Regions from separate parts of the Variovorax sp. 05T418 genome, predicted to be linked through region 2. Evidence: predicted binding sites of a transcription regulator. Region 2 holds the regulator's gene; the other holds the start of a gene.
The links. The regulator LexA, encoded in region 2, represses DNA repair genes until DNA is damaged. The targets are predictions, from matches to a motif close to ACTGTATNNNNATACAGT.
Positions count from the first base shown of each region.

Region 1: the regulator LexA is predicted to act here: its motif matches at 3,505-3,522, upstream of AC1DMS_RS21375 (ATP-dependent helicase).

Region 1 covers NZ_JBFTLJ010000011.1:7,112-14,870, forward strand. Annotated here, with positions in the region: gene AC1DMS_RS21360 (ABC transporter substrate-binding protein) at 1-1,557, shown strand, start outside; gene AC1DMS_RS21365 (5'-methylthioadenosine/adenosylhomocysteine nucleosidase) at 1,561-2,343, shown strand; gene corA (magnesium/cobalt transporter CorA) at 2,336-3,322, opposite strand; gene AC1DMS_RS21375 (ATP-dependent helicase) at 3,535-5,655, shown strand; gene hpf (ribosome hibernation-promoting factor, HPF/YfiA family) at 5,972-6,301, shown strand; gene AC1DMS_RS21385 (PTS sugar transporter subunit IIA) at 6,487-6,954, shown strand; gene hprK (HPr(Ser) kinase/phosphatase) at 7,049-7,759, shown strand, end outside.
Region 2 covers NZ_JBFTLJ010000026.1:42,053-49,811, forward strand. Annotated here, with positions in the region: gene AC1DMS_RS30500 (3-hydroxyacyl-CoA dehydrogenase) at 1-1,450, opposite strand, end outside; gene AC1DMS_RS30505 (MFS transporter) at 1,584-2,744, opposite strand; gene AC1DMS_RS30510 (D-2-hydroxyacid dehydrogenase family protein) at 2,749-3,756, opposite strand; gene AC1DMS_RS30515 (hypothetical protein) at 3,848-4,216, opposite strand; gene lexA (transcriptional repressor LexA) at 4,345-5,028, opposite strand; gene AC1DMS_RS30525 (asparaginase) at 5,102-6,091, shown strand; gene adk (adenylate kinase) at 6,119-6,775, opposite strand; gene kdsB (3-deoxy-manno-octulosonate cytidylyltransferase) at 6,912-7,685, opposite strand; gene AC1DMS_RS30540 (Trm112 family protein) at 7,682-7,759, opposite strand, start outside.

The DNA.
Region 1 (7,759 bases), on a different contig from region 2:
GCACTGGGCACGGGCGCCGTGTCCGCCAAGACGCTGGTCTATTGCTCGGAGGGCAGTCCCGAGAACTTCTATCCGGGCGTCAACACCACCGGCACCTCGTTCGACGTGACCACGCAGGTCTACAACACCATCGTCGAGTTCGAGCGCGGCGGCACCAAGGTCGTGCCGGGCCTCGCCGAAAAATGGGACATCTCGGCCGACGGCACGGTCTACACCTTCCACCTGCGCAAGGGCGTCAAGTGGCACAGCACCAGCAAGAGCTTCAAGCCCACGCGCGACTTCAACGCCGACGACTTCATCTTCATGCTCGAGCGGCAGTGGAAGGAGAGCGATCCCTTCTTCAAGGTCACGAGCCAGAACCACTCCTACTTCAACGACATGGGCATGCCCAAGCTCCTGAAGTCGGTGGACCGCATCGACGACCTGACCGTGAAGATCACGCTCAACCAGGCCGAGGCGCCGTTCCTTGCCAACCTGGCCATGCAGTACGCGGGCATCCAGTCGAAGGAATACGCCATTGCGATGCTGAAGGCCGGCACGCCCGAGAAGGTCGACCAGGACCCGATCGGCACCGGCCCGTTCTACCTCGTGCAATACCAGAAGGACGCGGTCATCCGCTTCAAGGCCTTCCCGCAGTACTGGGGCGGCAAGGCGAAGATCGACGACCTGGTGTTCGCGATCACGCCCGATGCCTCGGTGCGCTGGGCCAAGCTGCAGAAGGGCGAATGCCACGTCATGCCGTATCCGAATCCGGCCGATCTCGACGCGATCCGCAAGGATCCGAACGTGCAGGTGCTCGAGCAGCCCGGCCTCAACGTGGGCTACCTTTCGTACAACACCACCAAGAAGCCCTTCGACGATGTGCGCGTGCGCAAGGCCATCAACATGGCGATCAACAAGAAGGCGATCATCGACGGCGTGTACCTGTCGACCGGCGTGGCCGCGAAGAACCCGATCCCGCCAACCATGTGGTCCTACAACGACGCGGTCAAGGACGATCCCTACGACCCCGAAGCCGCCAAGAAGCTGCTGGCGCAGGCCGGCTTTCCCGATGGCTTCTCGACCGACCTGTGGGCCATGCCGGTGCAGCGGCCCTACAACCCGAATGCCAAGCGCATCGCCGAGCTGATGCAGGCCGACCTTGCCAAGATCAACGTCAAGGCCGAGATCAAGAGCTTCGAGTGGGGCGAGTACCGCAAGCGCCTGCAGGCCGGCGAGCACCAGATGGGCATGCTCGGCTGGACCGGCGACAACGGCGACCCCGACAACTTCCTCTACACGCTGCTGGGCTGCGCCTCGGCCAAGTCGGCCAGCGGCAGCAACATCTCCAAATTCTGCTACCAACCCTACGAAGACCTCGTGCTCAAGGCCAAGAGCGCGACCAAGCAGGCTGAGCGCGATGCGCTCTACAAGAAGGCGCAAGTCATCTTCAAGGAGCAGGCGCCGTGGTTCACCATCGCGCACGCGGTGCAGCTGAAGCCGGTGCGCAAGGAGGTGGTCGACTTCAAGCTCAGCCCCTTCGGCCGCCACACCTTCTACGGCGTGGACATCAAGTAGCCGATGAACGCACCCGTTGCCATCGTCGCGGCGATGCACGAGGAGCTGGGCGCGCTGCTCGCACAGATGCCGGACGAGCAGCGCGTGCGCGCCGCGGGCCGCGACTTCTGGGTCGGGCACCTGCACGGCCAGCCGGTGGTGGCCGTGCTGTCGCGCATCGGCAAGGTCGCGGCGGCGGTCACGGCCACGGTGCTGCTCGAGCGCTTCGGCGTGCGCGCGATCGTGTTCACGGGCGTGGCAGGCGGGCTCGCGCCGGGCGTGGAGGTTGGCGACGTGGTGGTCGCCACGCAGCTGCTGCAGCACGACCTCGACGCCTCGCCGATCTTCCCGAAGTACGAAGTGCCGCTCATGGGCCTTTCGCGCTTTGCGGCCGATGCCTCGATGGGCGATGCGCTGGCGGCCGTGGCCGAAGCCGCGCTGCGCGATCCGGTGGCGCTGGTGGGGCAGGCGGCCGCCGATGAATTCGGCCTCCGGTCGCCGAAGGTGCACCGCGGCCTGCTGGTGAGCGGCGATCGCTTCGTCTCGACGGCCGCCGAGAGCGCTGCCTTGCGGCGCAGCCTGCCCGATGCGCTCGCAGTCGAGATGGAAGGCGCGGCGGTCGCGCAGGTGTGCCACGACTACGGCGTGCCGTTCGCGGCCATGCGCACCATCTCGGACCGAGCCGACGACGCCGCGCATGGCGACTTCGCGCGCTTCGTCGCCGAGGTGGCGAGCCGCTACAGCCTGGCCTTGGTCGATGCGTGGCTGGCCACGCTGCCTTCTTGCGGAATGCCGGCCGCTACTTGAGCCAGCCGCGCCGGCGGAAGTACCACATCGGCACCAGCGCGCTTGCCGCCATCAAGGCCAGCGCATACGGATAGCCCAGCGACCAGTCGAGCTCGGGCATCAGCTTGAAGTTCATGCCGTAGATGCTCGCGATCAGCGTGGGCGGCAGCAGCGCCACGCTGGCCACCGAGAAGATCTTGATGGTCTTGTTCTGGTTGATGTTGATGAAACCGACGGTCGCATCCATCAGGAAGTTGATCTTGTCGAACAGGAAGGCCGTGTGGTTGTCCAGCGATTCGATGTCGCGCAGGATCTGCCGCGCCTCCTCGAACTGCTCGGCATTGAGCATGCGGCTGCGCATCATGAAGCTCACGGCGCGGCGCGTGTCCATCACGTTGCGGCGGATGCGGCCGTTCAAGTCTTCCTGGCGCGCGATGGCGCCCAGCACCTCGCCGGCCAGCTCGTCGCTGACGTTGCCTTCGAGCACCTTCTTGCCCGCGATCTCGAGCTCGTCGTAGATGTTCTCGAGCGTGTCGGCCGAGTATTCGGCGTCGGCGTCGAACAGCTTGAGCAGCACTTCCTTGGCGTCTTCGATGAGGCCCGGCGCGCGGCGCGCACGCATGCGCAGCAGCCGGAACACCGGCACGTCCTCGTCGTGGATCGAGAACAGCACGCCGCGGCTGCGAAGCTCGGTGTTGTGCTGGTTCAGGATGAAGGCCACGCGCACCGACCGCGGGTCTTCGTCGTCGTCGATTAGGAAGTCGGAGCGGATGTGCAGCTCACCGTTGTCTTCCTCGTAGAAGCGGGCCGACTCCTCGATGTCCTCGTCCATCGCGTCTTCGGGAATCGAGAGGCCGTAGTACTGCTTGATCCAGCGCTTTTCCTCGAGCGTGGGCGATTCGAGGTCGACCCAGATCGGCTGGAACTTGGAAAGCTCCTCGAGCGCCTCGATCTCTTCCTGGACAAGGCGGCCGTTGGCAAGCGTAAAGATATTGAGCATGGGCTCACTCCCGTGAAATGGCTGAGGCGATGGGGCGAGGGGAGGGGTGCTTTCAATCCCCGGGCCCGGGCGTCAGGACGCGGGAGTTGAAAGCTGCCGAGACGGTGCGGTTTCCATGATGCGGTCTCCAGTTGCAGCGAGCGGCGATTATGTCATCGGCCATGTGACGGCAGGCCCTCCGATCTGGATGGACATACAGTAAAGTCGCGGGCATGCAGACCGCTGCGCTCCCCGCTTTTTCCGCCGCCGGTGCCACCCAGGCCGAGCGCCTGGCCGCGGCGCTCTCGGCGCTCAACGACGAGCAGCGCGCCGCCGTCGAGCACGGCGTCGGCACGCTGACGGCCGGGCGCGACGAGCGGCCACTGCTGGTGATCGCCGGCGCGGGCTCGGGCAAGACCAGCACGCTGGCGCACCGGGTGGCGCACCTCATCGCCGGCGGCGTCGATCCGCAGCGCCTGCTGCTTCTGACCTTCTCGCGCCGCGCGGCGCAGGAAATGGAGCGCCGCGCGGGCCAGGTGCTGGCGCGCGTGCTGGGGCTCAAGTCCGACAAGCCGCCCGCGCTGCCCTGGGCCGGCACTTTCCACGGCATCGGCGCGCGGCTGCTGCGCGAGTACGCCGCGCACATCGGCCTGAACGACCACTTCACGATCCACGACCGCGGCGACGCCGAGGACCTGATGGGCCTGGTGCGCCACGAGCTCGGCCTGTCGTCGAGCGTGAACCGCTTTCCGCGCAAGGGCACCTGCCTTTCGATCTATTCGCGCTGCGTCAACACGCGTGCCCCGCTGGCCGAGGTGCTGGCCGAGGCCTTTCCGTGGTGCGCCGAATGGGAAGCCGAACTCAAGCGCCTGTTCGGCGCCTATGTGGAGGCCAAGCAGCAGCAGAACGTGCTCGACTACGACGACCTGCTGCTCTACTGGGCCGGCATGGTGGCCGAGCCCGCGCTGGCGGCGCTGGTCGGCGAGCGCTTCGACCACGTGCTGGTCGACGAATACCAGGACACCAACCTGCTGCAGGCCTCGATCCTGCGGGCGCTCAAGCCCGATGGTCGCGGCGTGACGGTGGTGGGCGACGATGCGCAGTCGATCTACTCGTTTCGAGGCGCAACGGTGCGTAACATCCTCGACTTTCCGTCGCAGTTCTCGCAGGCTGCGCGCGTGGTCACGCTGGAGCGCAACTATCGCTCGACCCAGCCGATTCTCGATGTCTCGAACCGGGTCATTGCACAGGCGGCCGAGCGGCATGCCAAGACGCTCTGGACCGACAAGCCCTCCGCCGGCCGGCCGCAGCTGGTGCTGGTGCCCGACGAGGCGCAGCAGGCCGTCTGGGTGGCCGACAAGGTGCTCGCGCACCGCGAGGGCGGCCTCGCGCTCAAGTCGCAGGCGGTGCTGTTCCGTGCCGCCACGCACAGCGCGCCGCTCGAGCTCGAACTGGCGCGCCGCAACATCCCGTTCGTGAAGTACGGCGGCCTCAAGTTTCTCGAGGCCTCGCATGTGAAGGATCTGCTCGCGGTGCTGCGCTTCGCCGAGAACCCGCGCGGCCGCATGGCGGGTTTCCGCGTCACGCAGCTCATCCCGGGCATCGGGCCGGCCACGGGCGCGCGGCTGCTCGATGCCATGGACCAGGCCGCCGATCCGGCGGCGGCGGTGCGCGAATTCGTGCCGCCCTCGGCCGCCCGCGAGGAATGGGCGGTCTTTGCCGAAGCCTATGCCGCGCTGTGCGCGCCCTCGCTGCCGTGGCCGGCCGATGTGGAACTGGCGGTGCGCTGGTATTTGCCGCACCTGGACCGGCTCTACGACGACCCCTCCGGCGTGCGGCGCGGCGACGTCGAGCAGCTGGCGCGGCTGGCCTCGGGCTACGGCTCGCGCGAGCGCTTCCTGACCGAACTCACGCTCGATCCGCCCGAAGCCACCAGCGACAAGCCGGGTCCGCCCTCGCTCGACGAGGACTACCTCATTCTTTCGACCATCCACTCGGCCAAGGGGCAGGAGTGGAATTCGGTGCACGTGCTCAACGTGGTCGACGGCTGCCTGCCGGCCGACGTGGCGCAGAGCGCGCACGAACTCGAGGAGGAGCGGCGGCTGCTCTACGTGGCGATGACGCGGGCGCGCGACCACCTGCATCTTCTGGTGCCGCAGCGCTTCTACGTGACGCAGCAGGCCGTGCGCGGCGACCGGCACCTGTATGCCAACCGCACGCGCTTCATTTCCGAATCGGATCTTGCCGGCTTCGAGCAGCAGACCTGGCCGCCGCCGCCGGCGCGCCCGCCCGCAGTGCCGCCGCCGGCCGCGGTGATCGACCTGCGCAACCGCATGCGCGCGGCCTGGAGCTGAGCCGGCCGGCCCTTCGCCCGGCAGGGTCACCGCTGGTGACGCACTGAAACACTTGCTGCCAAAGTGCCGCATCGGCGGGCCTGCATGCGCGGGCCGCTATGGAATCGCTAGCGTGAGCAGCGCATGGCCCGCTGGCGTCCGCCACCCGGAGAAGTCTGCTATTGCAATACCGTGACAGCTTGGGCATAGTGAATCGACCGTTCCCTCTTTTCTCTTCTTCCCCTTTTCTCCCCCAACCCCCATATCTGTTTCGCCGGCCACGCCCCATCCCGGAGCGGGGCCATTTTCCCAACCGTCAATTCTCAGGAGGTCATTCATGAATTTGACGATCAGCGGTCATCACCTCGACGTCACACCTGCCTTGCGCACCTACGTCACGAGCAAGCTGGACCGGATCACACGGCACTTCGACCAAGTGGTCGATGTGAAGGTGCTCCTCACGGTGGAAAAGCAGAAGGAAAAGGAACGCCGCCAAAGGGCGGAGTGCAACATTCACGTCAAGGGTAACGACATGTTCGCGGAGTCGAGCCACGCTGATCTCTATGCTGCGGTCGATGAACTGGTCGACAAGCTCGACCGCCAGGTAGTGCGCCACAAGGACCGCCTGCAGGACCACCACCACGCCGCCCCCAAGCGCGTGATGTAGACCACGGGCCAGAGGGCTGCAGCCCCTGCCGACAAGCCGCCTGCGGGCGGCTTTTTGCTGCCTGTTGCTGTTACCGGCGCTGACAAGGCTGCGAGGCCTCCGGGCAACATGTAGCCAAAAAGTAAGTAACGGGAGTGGGGGTTTTTACCAAGCGGGTGCATAATCGCCCCCGCCCTTCCCCCACCATGAATCGCCTCGCGTCCATCCTGCCGCCCGCTCAAGTGCTTGTGAGCGTTGACGCTACCAGCAAGAAACGTGCTTTCGAAGAAGCCGGCTTGCTGTTCGAGAGCCTTCACGGCCTCGGCCGCGCGCTCATCACCGACAGCCTGTTCGCACGCGAGCGCCTCGGCTCCACCGGGCTCGGGCACGGGGTGGCCATTCCGCACGGCCGCATCAAGGGCCTCAAGGCCCCCATGGCCGCGGTCTTCCAGCTGGCCAACCCGATCGGCTTCGACGCGCCGGACGAGCAGCCCGTCGGGCTCCTGATCTTCCTGCTGGTGCCCGAGGCGGCCACCCAGAAGCACCTTGAGATCCTCTCCGAGATCGCCGAGCTGCTGAGCGACGCCAACCTGCGCGAGCAGATCAAGTCGAGCACCGACGCGGCCGAACTGCACGGACTCATTGCCGGCTGGCAGTCGACGCAAGTCGCCTGAAGTGCCCGCCCAGAGGCTCCCGCGGCCCTGCCGGGCCGGTTCCGCGGTATTCTGGCCGGCCTCCAACTAGGCGCGCAGCGCCATTTCCCTACGCATGAAGCCGACCGTCATCAGTGCCGACGCCATGTTCGAGGAATTCCGCGGGTCGCTCCGCTGGGAATGGCTCGCCGGGCTTGGGGCGTCAGAGCGCCAGTTCGACCCTGAAGTCATCAGCCGGGCCCAGTCGGCGGCCGATCTGGTCGGTTACCTCAATTACATCCATCCGTACCGCGTGCAGATCCTGGGCGCGCGCGAAGTGGCCTACCTGACGCGCGGCAGCCAGGAAGACTGCGCCCGGCGCATCGCCCGCATCGTCACGCTGGAGCCACCCATGCTGGTGCTGGCCGACGGCCAGGCCGCGCCGGACGAGCTGCTATCGATTTGCGAGCGCGCCCAGCTGCCGCTGTTCGCCACGCGCGAGTCGTCGGCCTTCGTGATCGACCTGCTGCGGGCCTACCTGTCCAAGCATTTCGCGGAACGCACCTCGATGCACGGGGTGTTCATGGACATCCTGGGCATGGGGGTCATGATCACCGGCGAATCGGGGCTCGGAAAGAGCGAGCTCGGGCTGGAGCTGATCTCGCGCGGCAACGGCCTGGTGGCCGACGACGCGGTCGACCTGTTCCGCATCAACCAGAACACCATCGAGGGCCGCTGCCCCGACCTGCTGCTCAACCTGCTGGAGGTGCGCGGCATCGGCCTTCTGGACATCCGCGCGATCTTCGGCGAGACGGCGGTGCGGCGGAAGATGCGGCTCAAGCTCATC
Region 2 (7,759 bases):
GCGGATCGCCGTAGACGGTCTGCAGGTTGAACAGCACTTCGAGCATGTTGGTCGGGCCGTACAGGTTGCCCATGGCCAGCGGGCCGCGCGGATAGCCCAGGCCCAGCTGGACCGCGGTTTCGAGGTCGGCCGGCGAGCAGACGCGCTGCTGGCACATGTCGGCGGCAATGTTCACGATGGTGCCGATCACGCGCTGCGTCACGAAGCCGCCGCTGTCGCGGATCACGCTCACCGCCTTTGCATCGCGCGCGAAGAGCGCATGCGCCGCATCGCGGATGTCGCGCCGCGTGGCGGGGTTGGTGGCGAGCACGCGGCGCTTGGTGGCGGCATCGTCGATCAGCATGTCGATGCCCATCGTGCGCGTGGCGTCCAGCCGCTCGACCGCGGCCACCGTGGTCACGTCGAAGCCCAGCGGGGCCACCAGGATCAGCGACGTGGGCGCCGCCGTGGCGCCGCTGTCGATCTGCGCGCCCAGTGCGTTCACCAGCCGCAGCAGCTCGGCCCGGCGCGCAGCGCGCGGCGAAACCCAGACCGAGGGCATCGCCGCCACCACCGGCACCGCCGGCTCGGCGGGCTGCTGCATCACGCCGTCGTTGTAGCGGTAGAAGCCTTCATTGGTCTTGCGGCCCAGCACGCCGGCCGCCAGCCGCTGGGCGGTGATCACGCTCGGACGGAAGCGCGGCTCCTCGTAGTACTGGTGGTAGATCGATTCCATCACCGGATGCGACACATCGAGCGCGGTCAGGTCCATCAGCTCGAAGGGGCCCAGGCGAAAGCCGGCCTGCTCCTTCAGGATGCGGTCGATGGTGGCGAAATCGGCCACGCCTTCGCCGACGATGCGCAGTGCTTCCGTGCCGTAGCCGCGGCCCGCGTGGTTGACGATGAAGCCCGGCGTGTCCTGCGCCTGCACGGCGCTGTGGCCCATCTGCACCGCATAGCCCGCGAGCTGCTTGCAGACCTCGGCCGAAGTCTTGAAGCCGGCCACCACCTCGACCACCTTCATCAGCGGCACCGGGTTGAAGAAGTGAAAGCCCGCCACGCGCTCCGGATGCGCGAGCCCGGCCGCAATGGCCGTGACCGACAGCGACGAGGTGTTGGTGGCCAGCGTGGTCGTGGGCGCGACCACTGTTTCGAGTTCGCGGAACAGCTTGCGCTTGACTTCGAGGTCTTCGACCACCGCTTCGATGACCAGGTCGCACTGGGCCAGTGCCCCGACCGAGTCGACCGCCTTCACGCGGGCGATTTGCGCATCGCGCGCCGCGGCGTCGATCTTGCCCTTCTCGTGCAGCTTGTTCCATTGGGCCGCGAGGGCTTCGCGCCCGCGTTCGGCGGCACCTGCAAAACTGTCGAGCAGCAGCACTTCGCTGCCCGCCTGGGCCGCGATCTGTGCGATGCCTCGGCCCATGGCGCCGGCGCCGACGACGCCGATCCGGGTGTAGTTGACTGTCATTGGAAAAGATCTTCGCTGGTTGGAGGGTGTCCGGGGCCGCCTGCAGGCACCGGGCCCGGAGTTTGCGCAGCCTTCGATTTTGCAGCCATCGGCCGCAGGGGCATGCCGGGTTTTACGCGGGGCCGCCGCGCGGTCAGGCCGGCCGGCGGCTGCGGTCGATGGCCACGCTCAGGCCGATGGCCGCGAGCAGCAGGGCAAAACCGGCCCAGTTCATCCACGCGACCGCGTCGTTGGCAAGCAGCCATCCACCCAGCCCGGCACCCACCGCCTGGCCGACATAGATGCCGGAACTGTTCAGCGCCACCGAGCCCGGCGCGAGCGCGGGGGCCAGGCCGACCAGCCGCGCCTGCTGCGCCGAATTGGTCGCGAAGCAGCCCAGCCCCCAGGGCACGAGCACCGCCGCCAGCCACGGCAGCGTACCGGCCCATGGCCAAAGGAAGAGGCTCAGCGCGATCAGCGAACTCGTCAGCAGCACCATGCGGCCCGCGCCCACGCGGTCGATGAACCGGCTCACGAGCATGTTGCCCGCAAGGCCGAACACGCCGAACAGCGCCCACATCAGGCTCAGCATGGTGGGGTCCGCGCCGAAGTCCCGCTTCAGGATCGGCCCGAAATAGCTGAACAGCACGAACTGGCCAGCCCCCTGCAGCGCTGTGACCGAGACGATGCCCATCAGCACCGGGCTGCGCAGCACGCGCGCCCAGGCGGCCGCCGTCAGCGCCGCGGGGCGGATGCCCTGCGGCAGGGTCAGCCAGATCGATGCCGCACTGGCGATGCTCAGCAGCGCGATCGCTCCGAAAGCCATGCGCCAGCCGAGATGGCCGCCCACCAGCGCACCGATGGGCAGCCCGAGCACCGAGGCCAGCGACCAGCCCAGGAAGACGAAAGTCACGGCGCGGCCGCGATGCTCCGGCGGCACCAGCATGCCGGCGCAGGCCGCAGCCTGGGGCGTGAAGATGGCGGGCGCCACCACCGTGAGCATGCGCACCGGCAGCAGGGCACCGAAGCTCGGCATCAGCGCCGCAATGGCATGCCCGGCCGCGTACCAGAGCAGGGTGAGGGCGAGCAGCTGGCGGCGGTCCCAGCCTGCGACAGCTGCCGCCAGCAGCGGCGCGCCCAGGCACATCACGACCGCGGCCACCGTGATCAGCTGGCCCGCAGTCGCCACAGAGACAGACAGCGACGCGCTGATTTCATTGAGCGTGCCGGGCACCACCATCACGCCCGTGCCGATCACGAAATTGCCGGCCAGCAAGGCCCACAGTGCGCCCCGGGGCGCGGCCCGGCGGCTCATGGATTCACCGGCGAACCTGCAGCGCGCCGGGGTTCACGATGTTGGTGGGGTTGCCCTTGATGAAGCTCACGACATTGTCGAAAGCCTGGCCGAAATAGCTTTCGTAGCTGTCCTGCTCGACATAGCCGATGTGCGGCGTGCAGATGCAGTTCTCCAGCCGCAGCAGCGCATGGCCCTGCAGCGGCGGCTCGCTCTCGAACACGTCGACCGCCGCCAGTCCGGGCCGGCCGCGGTTGAGCGCAGCAAGCAGCGCATCGGCCTCGACCAGTTCGGCGCGCGAGGTGTTGACGAAGAGCGCGGTCGGCTTCATGCGCGAAAGATCCTCGAGCTTGACCAGACCGGTGGTTTCCTCGTTGAGCCGCAGATGCACCGACAGCACGTCGGCCGCGGCGAAGAACTCGTGGCGGTTCTGCGCCACCTGGAAGCCGTCGGAGCGTGCCTTGGCACAGCTTGCCTCGCGCCCCCAGATCACCACCTGCATGCCGAAGGCCTGTCCGTAGCGCGCCACCAGCTGGCCGATGCGGCCGTAGCCCCAGATGCAGAGCGTCTTGCCCTTGAGCACCGAGCCCAGCCCGAAATTGGGCGGCATGGAGGCCGACTTGAGCCCCGATTGCTGCCAGGCCCCGTGCTTGAGGTTGCTGATGTACTGCGGCAGGCGGCGCATGGCCGCCATGATCAGTGCCCAGGTCAGCTCGGCAGGCGCCTGCGGCGAGCCGGTGCCCTCGGCCACCGCCACGCCGCGCTCCGTGCAGGCCGTGACATCGATATGGCCGCCCACGCGCCCGGTCTGCGAAATGAGCTTGAGCTTGGGGAGCTTTTCGATCAGCTGGCGAGAGATGTGGGTGCGCTCGCGGATCAGCACGATCACGTCGGCATCCTTCAGCCGCACCGAGAGCTGCCCGATGCCCTTGACCGTGTTGGTGTAGACCTTGGCTGCATACGCGTCCAGCTTGGCGGCGCAGCGCAGCTTGCGCACGGCGTCCTGGTAATCGTCGAGGATCACAATGTTCATGGCGTGCCATTGTGCCTCGCAGCATTGGCATGGCGCGCGTGTGAACGTTTGGATACCCACCCCGGGTAGCGGTCACCGGGGGTGCACGGGTTCAGTGCAGCTGGGTGGAGCGGGGCGAGGGGCTGATGGCTTCCATCGCCTCGAGTGCCGCCAGCCGGTCGAGCTCGGCGCAGACATCGGCCATGCGGCCCGAGATCACCATGCGGTTGGTGCTGCGTTTGTCGCCTTGGCGGCCGTCGACCACCCGGATGACGCGCAGCGGCCGCACGGGCGCCGGCGCTGCGCTGGGCGCTGCCGCCTGCGCGCGGGCCGTGCAGGCCGGCCGGACCGCGACGTAGCGCAACCCGGCGGATGTGCCGGCGGCGTCGCGACGGGCCGGGCGGCGCGCTGGCAGCAGCCGGCTTGCAAGCGATTGCAGCGGCATCCACAAATCAGCGATGGCGAGGAGGGCGATTCCCATGTGAACTCCAAAAAAGTCTGAGGTTGAACACAGGCAGGATTTCTTTGAATGGACGCAACAGGGTGATGGCGACAAAGCGCCATACGCCCGCCACCTGTTGCGGCCGGATGGGGTGCAGGCCGCGCGGCCTACATCAGCATGGTGTTGCGGATGAGGCCCACCGCCAGGCCTTCGATCTCGAAGGGCTCGCCGGGCTGGACCACGATGGTCGGGTAGTCGGGGTTTTCAGCGTGCAGCTCGATGACCTGCTTGTTGCGCTTGAGGCGCTTGACCGTGACCTCGTCGCCCAGGCGTGCCACCACGATCTGGCCGTTGCGCGCCTCCTTGGTGGCCTGGACCGCGAGCAGGTCGCCGTCCATGATGCCGGCATCGCGCATGGACATGCCGCGCACCTTGAGCAGGTAGTCGGGCTGGCGCTGGAACAGCGTGTTCTCGACGTAGTAGGTCTGGTCGACGTGCTCTTGCGCGAGGATTGGCGAGCCCGCCGCCACACGGCCGATGAGGGGCAGCGCGAGCTGCGACATGCCGGGCAGCGAGAGGGAGAACTGGCCGCCTTCGCGGTGGCGCGACTCGTTGAGCGAACGCAGCGCGTCGCCCTTGAGCCGGATGCCGCGCGAAGTGCCGCTCACGAGTTCGATCACGCCCTTGCGGGCCAGGGCCTGCAGGTGCTCCTCGGCGGCATTGGCCGACTTGAAACCCAGCTCATTGGCGATTTCGGCCCGCGTAGGCGGCGCGCCGGTACGGGCGATGGCGCTCTGGATCAAGTCCAGGATCTGCTGCTGGCGGGCGGTAAGCTTCACGGCGAACTGCATATGTGGTTCCTTGCGGCACTGGCTGAATATCCAGTACCTGTATTTTTAACCAGTTTTTAAAAGTTGGCAACCCATGGTTAATTCCCTTTCCTCCGGCCTGCGGCGCATCGTGGTCCTGGGCACCGGCGGCACCATCGCAGGCCGGGCCGCGAGCGGTGCCGACAACATCGGCTACACCGCCGGAGAAGTGGGTGTGGCGGACCTGCTCGGCGGCATCGATGCGCCCGCAGGGCTGGCGCTCGTGGCGGAGCAGGTGGCGCAGCTCGACAGCAAGGACATGGCTTTCGACGTCTGGCTGCAGCTCGCCAGGCGCTGCGCCTCCTGGCTGGCCGAGGCCGACGTGGCGGGCGTGGTGATCACGCACGGCACCGACACCATCGAGGAAACGGCTTTCTTCCTCCAGGCGGTGCTTGCGGCCGGCAAGCCCGTGGTGCTGACCTGCGCCATGCGCCCGGCCAGTTCGCTTTCGCCCGACGGTCCGCAGAACCTGCGCGATGCCATCGCCGTGGCGGCCACGCCGGCGGCGCACGGCGTGACGGTGGTCTGCGCGGGTGCCATCCACGGCGCGCTCGATGTGCAGAAGGTGCACACCTACCGCCCCGACGCGTTTTCATCGGGCGATGCCGGGCCGGTCGGCTATGTGGAAGAGGGGGCAGTGCGGCGCCTGCGCGACTGGCCGCAGCCGATGGGCGCGGTCCCGAAAATTCCTGAGCCAAAGGCAGGCGCGGCGGTGCGCTGGCCCCGGGTCGAGATCGTCACCAGCCATGCGGGTGCAAGCGGCGCGCTCGTCGACCTGCTGCTGCAGGAGCGGGCATCGGGCGTTGCCGAGCCGGTTCGCGGGCTGGTCGTGGCCGCGACCGGCAATGGCACGGTGCACCATGCGCTGGAGGCTGCGGCGCTGCGGGCTCAGGATGCCGGCGTGGCGGTGCTGCGTGCCACCCGCTGCGCAAACGGACGCATCCTGCCGAAGTCCGGCGATCCGCTGCGGGACGCCGGTGCGCTCACGCCCGTCAAGGCGCGCATCGCGCTGATGCTGGAACTGATGGAAACGGTGGCCGCCTGAACGGCGGCCGCGCGCAGCCGACGAGATTCAGCTGCTGAGGGCCGCGAGTGCGCGCTGCTTGATCTCTTCGACGCTGCCCACGCCCTGGATGGCGCGGTACTTCGGCGCCGAGGCCGGATCGGCCTTGGCCCAGGCCGAGTAGTAGTCGACCAGCGGACGCGTCTGCTGGCTGTAGACCTCGAGCCGCTTGCGCACGGTTTCTTCCTCGTCGTCCTTGCGCTGGATCAGGTCTTCGCCCGTGATGTCGTCCTTGCCTTCGACCTTGGGCGGATTGAACTTGACGTGGTAGGTACGGCCCGACGCAGGATGCGAGCGGCGGCCGCTCATGCGTTCGATGATGTCGCTGAACGGCACGTCGATTTCGAGCACGTAGTCGAGCTTGACGCCGGCCGCCTTCATGGCGTCGGCCTGCGGAATGGTGCGCGGGAAGCCGTCGAACAGGAAACCGCCGGCGCAATCGGGCTGCGCGATGCGTTCCTTCACAAGGTTGATGATCAGGTCGTCGCTCACGAGCCCGCCGGACTCCATGACGGCCTTGGCCTGCTGCCCGAGCGGGGTGCCGGCCTTGACGGCGGCGCGCAGCATGTCGCCGGTCGAAATCTGAGGAATGCCGTATTTCTGGCAGATGAAGGCTGCTTGCGTGCCTTTGCCCGCCCCGGGCGCGCCCAGCAAAATTAGTCTCATGGTGTCCTCGGAGGGTTCTTCGATCTTGTGTCGCGCCCAGCGTCAGCCCGGGAGCGGGGCAAGGCGGAATTGCGTCGAGGATAGCATGCGACAGCGTGAAGAATTTCCGCTGCCGCCCTCGCAGCAGCGCACTTTTTCAGCGCGCCGGATCGGCGGCGAAGACCGCGCGCACGCGCTCGAGGTCTGCGGGAGTATCGACGCCAGGCCCCGGCGCGACATGGCTGACGTGCACCGCGATGCGATGCCCGTGCCACAGCGCGCGCAGTTGTTCGAGCGCTTCGGTGGCCTCGACGGGTGCGGGTGCCAGCGAAGGAAAGCTGCGCACGAAGCCGGCGCGGTAGCCATAGATGCCGATGTGCCGCAGCGGCGCCGGTGCGGGCAGCACGGAAGGCGGCGCACCGTTGGCGGAACCGTCGCGCCACCACGGAATGGGCGCGCGGCTGAAGTACAGCGCATTGCCCTGCGCATCGAGCACCGCCTTCACCACGTTCGGGTTCAGGAAGTCGTCGAGCGAGTCGATCTCGTGGGCCGCGGTGCTCATGGCGGCTTCCGGGTGGGCGGCCAGCGCGGAGGCCACGGCGTCGATGAGCGCAGGGTCGATCAGCGGCTCGTCGCCCTGGACATTGACGATGATGTCGCTGCCGTCCAGCCCCAGTTGCTCGCAGGCTTCGGCCAGGCGGTCGGAGCCGCTCGGGTGGTCCTGGCGGGTCAGGATGGCTTCCACGCCATGCCTTGCGCAGGCCTCGACGATGGCCGCGTCGTCGCCCGCCACCACCACGCGCGCGGCGCCGGATTGGCTGGCACGCCGGGCCACGCGCACCACCATGGGCAGGCCGGCAATGTCGGCCAGCGGCTTGTTGGGCAGCCGCGTCGAAGCCAGCCGGGCCGGCACCAGGACGGTGAAGCTCACAGCCCCAGCTCTTCGTCGGACAGGGTGCGGGCCTCGTTCTCGAGCAGCACGGGGATGCCGTCGCGCACCGGATA